DNA from 2 places in the Alteromonas sp. 4NH20-0104 genome. Region 2 is predicted to be linked to the other one. Evidence: predicted binding sites of a transcription regulator. Region 2 holds the regulator's gene; the other holds the start of a gene.

Region 1 (4,377 bases), on a different contig from region 2:
CACGGCCGGCCTGATGATTTTACCTGCGATATTTTCGTTTAATCCGAACATCGATACTACCGAGCTGAGTGAGTCATCAATTAGCATGATCTTCTCATTTTTGCCGCAGATTTTTCTGGCCTTACAAACCAGCATCGGATTTATTGGCGCCAGCATCGTGGCCAGCATTTTCTTCCTGCTGGTATTCTTTGCTGCCATTACTTCCCTGGTGTCTATCTTTGAGGTGCCAGTGGCAGCCTTGATGGACGAAAAAGACTACAGCCGTCGCAAGTCATTGGTGGTACTCGGTGTGCTGCTGGTGGTATTTGCCGCGTTGTGTGCATTGTCGTTTGGCTTTGTGCCGGCCCTGACTTCATTCACCGCTTACGCGGGGGCGGATAAGTCTTTCTTTGATGTAGTATATGACGTGTTCTACGACACGATTTTGCCACTCAATGGCCTGCTAATTTGTATTTTTGTGATGTATCGCTGGAAGCGCCATAACTTCAACAAGGCACTGCAGGTTGGCGCGCCCAACTACAAAGGCAGCTGGGTTGAACGCTATGTGGATATTTCGGTAGGTACGTTTATTCCGCTCATTCTGGCGGTGATATTCGTTAATACCGTGGCGCTGAAATATTTTGGTGTCAGTCTGTTTGGCTAGTCAGTACCGGCCATCAGGCCGGTTGCATTGTCCACGGTGTGGGGTAATTAAGCGTTATCCCGAGGCCGGTAAGGGTTGCCCCGGGGTTAATGTGTTTGCCCGAAGGCACGCTTGCGCTGGTTAATTCGTCACTAAATTCAACGGCTGGTAACCCCCGCCGTTGTGCCATTTGCGGGTAATAGTCTCCGCGCATAGGGTGTTCATCGCTACATAAATGCCAGAGCTTGTTAGCGGGCTTTTGCACTAAAAGTGCCTCTATCACCTTTACCACATCATCAACATGGACCAGGTTTACTACCTGAGTGGCGCCGCTGAGTGTTCGGCCTGCCAGGGTCTTTACCGGATGCCTGTCTGGCCCGGTTAAACCGGCCAGGCGCAATATGTATCCCGAGTCCGGCGCAGTGTTTTGGAGCCATTGCTCAATCTCAACATGGGCTTCGCCAGAGGCGGTGTTTGGCGCTGGCGCGGTAATAGTGGTGATATCGCCTTCCTGATCGCCATAAACCGATGTGGTACTGATAAAAATAAGCTGTTTGGGCGGAACCTGGTTATACAACGCCGATATTAATTGCTGCATGGCTGAGGTAAATTGGCTTAAATCGGTATTGCGTCTGCCCGGCGGAATATTAAGAACAAAGGTGCTGTCGGGGGCTACCGCTAGCAGGTCCTGTGGGTTATCACCCAGCGTAAAAGGGATGGCCTGAATACCTTGCTGACTTAATGCCCTGGCTTTGTCTTCACTACGGGTAGTTCCGTAGATAGTCATCTGAGAACGAAAATGGCTGGCGAGATAACCTCCCAGCCAGCCACAACCACAAAGTATCAGTTTATTTACTTGTTGAGATGTCATTTACGCTACCGGTGTTTGTTTTGCTAAAGCTTAACACTTCCGGTAGCGATTTCATTATTGTTTCAGGGTTGATTTACCGGTGGTTTCCAGTAAATCCAGACCAGATAATCCGGCGATATTCTTCTGCATGCGTGATTCGGCATAGTCGGCTTTGGCCAGCACGGTGCACAATTCTTCAGCTTTGCTTTCCAGCGCATCCGCTTCACCTTCAACCCGTTGCTCAATCATTTCGCCAAAGTTTTCCATGCGATTGGCAAAGGCGTCCATGTCGCCGTCTTCAAACAGCATCTGACGACCAATGGCCATTAGCAGGTGACCGGTAGAACGCTCTACCAGCGACTCAATTTTGTCATCAAACTCTTCGCTCCAGGCGGCATCAGCCCAGTCACCCTCGAGGCCGGTGCTATCGAACTTATACGTGCCGTCGGCAGCGTAAAAGCGCTCGTCAATCTCATTCGACAGGTCGGTAAACAGCGTATCAAAATCTTCCGCCAGGTCATTATTTTCACCCAGCAGTTCGGTGAATACTTCGGTAATGGCGAAGCTGGCAATCTTGATGCCGTCACGGGCAATTTCAACAGTCATAGGAATAGCGGTTTCAATGCTGGTGTAATAATCAGATACCCAACGCTGCTCTTCGCTATCCAGGTTTACTGCCTGGCTATCAACGTATAACTGGTGACTGGGGGTGATCAGCACCTTTTCACCACTCTCGGTGGTGATGGTCAGATCGCCATGGTCAAACGTTACCGAGCCGTGCAGTTCCATATTACATTTATTATCAACTTCAACGTGTGCCAGTGCCGGTTGAGCCATTAAGGCAGAGGTTAAAATCAATGATGCAGCAACAGTTTTCATGGTTATCCTCATTTCTGCTTTAAACAATACGAATGTCGTATCGCAATTCACAGGCCAATCTGTTAAGTTTATTTAAAACAATGGGTTAGGTTTTTTCGTGGTATTCGTTGGCAAATTTAATTCCTATTGTTTTGGAAGTAACACTAATTATTAGCGTATTTGACCATGTTCATTATTCAACGGAATATTGATTTTGCGCATGTTCATTTTTGTTTCCTTAGTGCATAATACGCGCAGAATTTTTATAGGGTAAAGATTATGAGTGACTGGATTGATGCAATTTTATTTGGTGTTGCGTTAGTAGCGTTTACTTTAGGCATGAGCAGCATCGTCATGGGCTTTATGTCTGGCAAAGAGGGCAGCGAAGCCCTGCATGAGCGAATTGAAATGGGCTATCTGGGCGTAAGCGGCCTGGTTATCAGCTTGTTGATGCTCTACGTAATCGGCTAAATAAATCACCGTTAACCTGCTTAGGTATTCGGTAAAAAAGCGCTCTGATGAGCGCTTTTTTTGTGTCAGTCTTTTACTGAGTCCGGGGCATCCTCTGCGGAAGCTTTTGCGCTTGTACTTGCCGGGCCAGACATTGCCGCCAGGTGACTGTCGCGCTGATAAGCCCGCAGGTCAAACAGTGGCAGCATTGCCATAATATGGTCGAAGATATCGGCCTGGACTTTTTCGTAAGCAACCCAGGATTTGTCCCGGCAAAAGCAATAGATTTCCAGCGGTAAACCCAGCTCGTTAGGCGGCAGTTGCCGGACCATCAGAGTCATGTCCTGATTGATTTTCGGGTGCTTGTTTAAATAGGCTTCCAGATAGGCGCGAAATGTGCCGATATTGGTCAGTGCACGGCGATTGAGCAAATCCCCTTCATCGATGGAGTGGTCTTTATGATAACGCTGTAACTCGTCAATTTTGCTTTTAATGTAATCGGCAATAAAGCGAATTTTAGCCACCTCTTGCAGGCTGTTTTCATCAAACAAATGGATGGAGTGAATGTCGATATAAACGGCACGTTTTATACGCCGGCCGCCCGATTCCTGCATGCCCCGCCAATTTTTAATGGCTTCATTGGTCAGTGAATAAGTGGGGATGGTTGAGATAGTATTATCCCAGTTTCTGACCTTTACATTGGTTAATCCCAGTTCGATGATTTCACCGTCGACGCCAAATTTATCAACCTGGATCCAGTCGCCATTGGTAAATAACCGGTTAGCCGTTATCTGAATACCGGCCACAAAACCCAGAATGGTGTCGCGAAAGATCAACAATAAAACTGCGGCGATAGCCGTTAAGCCGGATAACAACAACAGCGGGCTGCGTTCTACTATCAGCGATACGCTGAGTAACATCAGTACGATAAACAGCACCAGCTTGGCAACCTGTACAAAGCCGGTAATCGATGCCTGAGCCGCGAAAGGTGTTGAGTTATACCAGTCTTCAAAGGTATTCAGTAAGGCACTCATCGACAGCGCCGCGACCGTCATTAAGTACAGTAAAGAGCATTTCAGCAGCACGGTATACAGCAGGCTGTCGGTGGTTAGCAGCACATGAGTCGAGGCAAAAATAATCAGGGCCGGCGCCAGGTGAATCAGTCGGTTAAAGAATCCATGGCTGTGCAGTGCATCATCCCAATGTGTTTTGCTTTTCAGGACCCAGCGAGTAACAACCGAATTAAGCATTAATCGGCTAATAAACAGGCCACAGAGAGCCAGAACAAAAATCAGCAGAAGGGAAAAGCTGTTGTACAAGGATCCGTTTAAGACGATATCGGTATCGATTTGTTTAAGCAGTTCAACAAAGTTTTCACGAAGCGTTTCCGCTGTGACCATTTAGTTACCCTTTTTTAATCCAATAATGTTGCGGTCTTTATTCTGCCACAGAGTATTCACCCAGTGTTGGAAACCGGCTTTAAATTCAGCATCGTTATAATAATCGCCAATCGCTTCGCCGGGAATGTCAATCACGTTAACATCTACAATGATTCGTCGCATCTGACCGCACAACATAGCCAGCATAGGATGTTTAG
Region 2 (4,377 bases):
CGGCGGGTTTCGCTAAAGCGTTTTACCAGCATGTCGTCGCTGGCATCCAGATAGACAATGGTCATCGACCAGGACGAAGGCAGATAATCAAGGATCTCTACCAGTTCGTCGGGATCTTTAGGCAGGTTGCGAACATCTATACTCACCGCCACCTGGTCGTATTCGTCAACCACCGTATGGGTTAACGTTGGGAGCAGATTAACCGGAATGTTATCAACGCAGTAGTAGCCCAAATCTTCCAGGGCTCTTAGCGCAACCGATTTGCCGGAGCCGGAGCGCCCGCTGATAATAATAAGTTTCATATGTTGTCAGACTCCCTGCCGGACTATTGTGCAGCCTCGTCGCACAGAGCGGCGATAACCTGTTCCTTCGATTCGGCGTTACGGATGGTTTTTACAATACTTTTCTGGCTCAGCTTGCCGGCGATGGTAGCCAGTGTCTGCAAATGACCTTCGGTTTGGGTTTCAGGGACCAGAATGGCAAAAAAGATATCGACCGGTTTATCATCAATGGCGTCGAATGCGATGGCTGGGGTAGTGGTTACCACAACGGCCGTAACCTTGGATAGGTTAGCCAGTCTGCCATGGGGTAAGGCAATGCCATTGCCGATGCCAGTGCTGCCCATTTTTTCCCGGCTTAGCAGTGCATTCAGGGCATCTTCTTTTTGAATTTCAGCGTTGGTTTCGGCAGCAATGTCGCTGATAATTTCTAAAATTCGTTTTTTACTGTTGCACTGGACCGCACATTTAGTGCGATCCAGGCTAACTAAGGCTTGAATATTCATAAGGTTATTTGGGGCCTAGTGCTTTTTAAGCTTTTCCTTATGCTTGATTACCTGACGATCCAGTTTGTCGACCATACTATCTATCGCGGCATACATATCTTGATTTTCTGACGACGCAAATACTTCCGCACCACTTAAATGCATCGTGGCTTCGGCTTTTTGAGAAAGCTTTTCCACGTTGAGGATCACATGCACATTGGATATGTGATCAAAGTGGCGCTCCAGTTTACTAAACTTGGTATCAACATAATTACGCAAAGAATCGGTTATCTCGATGTGATGACCTGTAAGATTTATTTGCATAGTTCGTCTTCCTTATATTTCGGCCTAAATAAGGCTCTTGCGTTGGTTAGACGGTGGAATCGACAAAGATTCCCGGTATTTTGCTATTGTTCGCCGGGCAACTTTAATACCTTGTTCGGCCAACAATTGAGCAATTTTACTGTCGCTTAGTGGTTTACTGGGCTTCTCGGCGGCAACCAGTTTTTTAATCAGTGCGCGGATAGCGGTAGAGGAACATTCTCCGCCAGACTCGGTGGCTACGTGGCTGGAGAAGAAGTATTTCAGTTCAAAGATACCGCGGGGCGTATGCATGTACTTTTGGGTAGTTACCCGCGAAATGGTGGATTCATGCATATCGACCATTTCGGCTACGTCGTTGAGGACCATAGGCTTCATCATTTCCGGGCCGTGCTCAAAAAAGCCCATTTGTTGCTGCACAATACAGTTAGCTACTTTGAGCAATGTTTCATTGCGCGATTCGAGGCTCTTAATGAACCACTTTGCTTCCTGCATGTGGGAGCGAATAAACTGCGAGTCTGAGCTGTTACGGGCTTGTCTGCTCATGGCTGCATACTGCTGGTTTACGCTCAGTTTTGGCAGGCTGTCGGGGTTCAGTTCAACTACCCAACGGCCTTTCTTTTTGGTGACTGACACGTCGGGGATCACATATTCAGATTCCTGCGTGATAAGTGCGCTGCCAGGACGAGGATTCAGGGTTTGCAGTAAACGCATGGCTTCACGCAAATCATCTTCTTTGAGCCGCGATTTACGCATCAGCGTGCGATAATCTTTGCTGCCAAGCAAATCAGCATAGTCTTCAATAAGAATCATTGCTTCCTTAAGCCAGGGCGTTTCGGGAGCAAATTGTTTGAGCTGAACCAGTAGACACTCCTGCGGGGTACGTGAGCCTGAACCAATCGGGTCGAACATCTGAATACGCTTGAGCACGCATTCAATTTCATCAACTTCTACGGGCTCTTCCATATCTTCAGTATTGACGCTCTGCAGGATATCTTCAACCGTAACGGTTAAATAACCGGATTCATCAATGGAATCGATAATGGCAATGGCTATGGCGCGGTCTACATCGCTAAAGGGGGTGAGGCGCATCTGCCACAGCAGGTGATCCTGAATGTTGTCGGTGGTTTCACCCTGAAAAATTTGTTCATCATCAGAAGACGCCGGCCCTGGTGCAGGTGCAGAAGACGCCGAGTAATACTCGTCCCAGGTACTGTCGATAGGCAGTTCATCAGGCAGCTCGTTTTTCTCGAGCGCCTCGTTGGTATCCATGCTGGTGTCGGTGCTGGCTGTTGCTGCGGCATCCGCTTCGGCATCGAGTTTACTTTTCTCAATGGTGTCGTTATCGCTGGTGTCATCAACTTCCAGTAACGGATTTGAATCGAGTGCTTCCTGGATTTCCAGTTGTAAATCCAGGGTCGAAAGTTGCAGCAGTTTAATCGCCTGCTGCAATTGTGGCGTCATAGTAAGTTGTTGACTAAATTTGAGCTGTAAAGATGGTTTCATCTACTTCTGTTCTTAACGCCTTGCTTGTTATTGATAGGGACAAAATTTGTTGTCTTTATGTATCTAACTATAGCCTGAATTGCTCACCCAGGTATACATCCTTGACCTTTTGATTACTTAAAACCTGTTCCGCGGTGCCCTGAGCGATTAATTCACCCTGACTCACAATGTAGGCTTTCTCACAGACGTCGAGGGTTTCCCGGACGTTGTGGTCGGTAATCAAAATACCAATTCCACGATCACGAAGATGTTGTATGATCTTCTTTATATCATTAACCGAAATTGGGTCAACTCCTGCAAAGGGTTCATCAAGCAAAATAAATTTCGGATTAGCGGCCAGCGCCCTGGCAATTTCCACCCGGCGCCGCTCACCACCCGACAAACTCATCCCGGTACTATTACGTATATGGTTAATATTAAATTCATCAAGTAGGGCATCGGCTTCATTTTGCTGTTCGGCAGAATTTAAGTCTTTGCGCGTCTGCAATATTGCCATGATATTGTCAAAAACACTTAACTTTCTGAAAATAGACGCTTCCTGAGGTAAATAACCAATGCCATTACGGGCGCGCTCGTGCATGGGCTGGCGGGTTAAATCCATATCGTCGATGCGGATATCGCCTTTATCCAGTGCTACCAGACCCACAATCATGTAGAAGGTGGTGGTTTTACCGGCCCCATTGGGACCGAGCAAGCCAACAATCTGGCCGGCAGAAACTTCAACGCTGACATCCCTAACTACCTGCCGGGACTTATACGACTTGGCTAAGTGTTTGGCGGTGAGGGTGGTCATTCGTCTTGGTTGTCCTGTTGGTCGTCTTCGCTGCCATTGGCCTTGTTTTCGTCGCGCACGGCTTCAATGTCTTCCAGACTGAAAACGGTGCGTACCCGGCCATCTTCACTGCCGCTGCCATCACCGGTGGCTTTCAGTTGTTCCTTGTCCATGTCGTAAACAATCGTTTCGCCTTTTACCACACTGGTATTCTGGTTTAACTCAGCATCGCCGGATAAAGAAATCGTGCGGTTAGCCACTTCATAACGAATTTCGAATGCCCGGGCTTCGACCACCCGGCCATCGTCTAAGGTCTGGCTGTATACCGCCGGCTTACCGGTAGCAATAAAGATTTCTTTGCCTTTACCGCCGCCTGCTTCAACTTCAACGCGGTCGGCCTGAATGCTTAATGTGCCCTGAGTAACCTGGACGTTATCAATCAGAATGGACTTTTTATTCTTACCATCCAGAAACTGTGATTCAGAAAACACTTCAATGTCTTTCTTGAAATCTGACTTGGCTGCCAGTACCAGCGCCGGCGAGATGGCCAGCGTCAGACTAGTTAGCAGGGGAATAAGTCGTTTGCACATGTTGATTCAACTCATAAGTTTTATTCAATAGGTTGGCGCGAAGTCCGTTACTAAATATCAGGAAATCAGGCCCCGAAATTTCCACCCTGGCGTCAGACACCATGGTTTGTTGGTCCAAATCTATCTCAAGGTAGTCTGTGGTTACACGCTGCACAAAGTCAGCCTGGTTTTTACTCACAATCACTACGTTATTTTCCAGTTGTATCATGTTGTTATCATACAACGTGCCTTCGTCGGCGACTACTTGCCAGGGCGGTTCGCCAGACTCCTGATAAATAGTGTACTGGGGCGCTAAAAACAGGACGAACCCCAGTTGCTCGTAGTTTTCCATGGTTGACGAAAACACTTCGTGCACACGCTGACCCTGTTCATTGTATAACGTGGTGGTCAGGTTGCGGGCTTTATAACTGGGGGTAATCGCCAGC

Evidence for each region. Region 2 encodes sigma-54, which starts transcription at its own class of promoters, with help from an activator protein. Its sites were predicted from a motif close to GTTGGCACGNNNNTNGNNT; they were not measured.
Region 1: a site for sigma-54 is predicted at 2,392-2,410, ahead of AC27IB_RS16770 (YggN family protein). Genes of this name have one in related genera too.

What each region holds. Positions count from the first base shown of each region.
Region 1 is NZ_BAAJLP010000025.1:24,576-28,952, reverse strand. Features, by position in the region: gene AC27IB_RS16780 (sodium-dependent transporter) at 1-643, shown strand, start outside; gene AC27IB_RS16775 (SDR family oxidoreductase) at 657-1,493, opposite strand; gene AC27IB_RS16770 (YggN family protein) at 1,548-2,351, opposite strand; gene AC27IB_RS16765 (hypothetical protein) at 2,610-2,801, shown strand; gene AC27IB_RS16760 (mechanosensitive ion channel family protein) at 2,867-4,180, opposite strand; gene AC27IB_RS16755 (acyltransferase) at 4,181-4,377, opposite strand, start outside.
Region 2 is NZ_BAAJLP010000033.1:9,986-14,362, reverse strand. Features, by position in the region: gene rapZ (RNase adapter RapZ) at 1-302, opposite strand, end outside; gene ptsN (PTS IIA-like nitrogen regulatory protein PtsN) at 326-784, opposite strand; gene hpf (ribosome hibernation promoting factor) at 800-1,087, opposite strand; gene AC27IB_RS19425 (RNA polymerase factor sigma-54) at 1,112-2,590, opposite strand; gene lptB (LPS export ABC transporter ATP-binding protein) at 2,658-3,383, opposite strand; gene lptA (lipopolysaccharide transport periplasmic protein LptA) at 3,380-3,952, opposite strand; gene lptC (LPS export ABC transporter periplasmic protein LptC) at 3,921-4,377, opposite strand, start outside.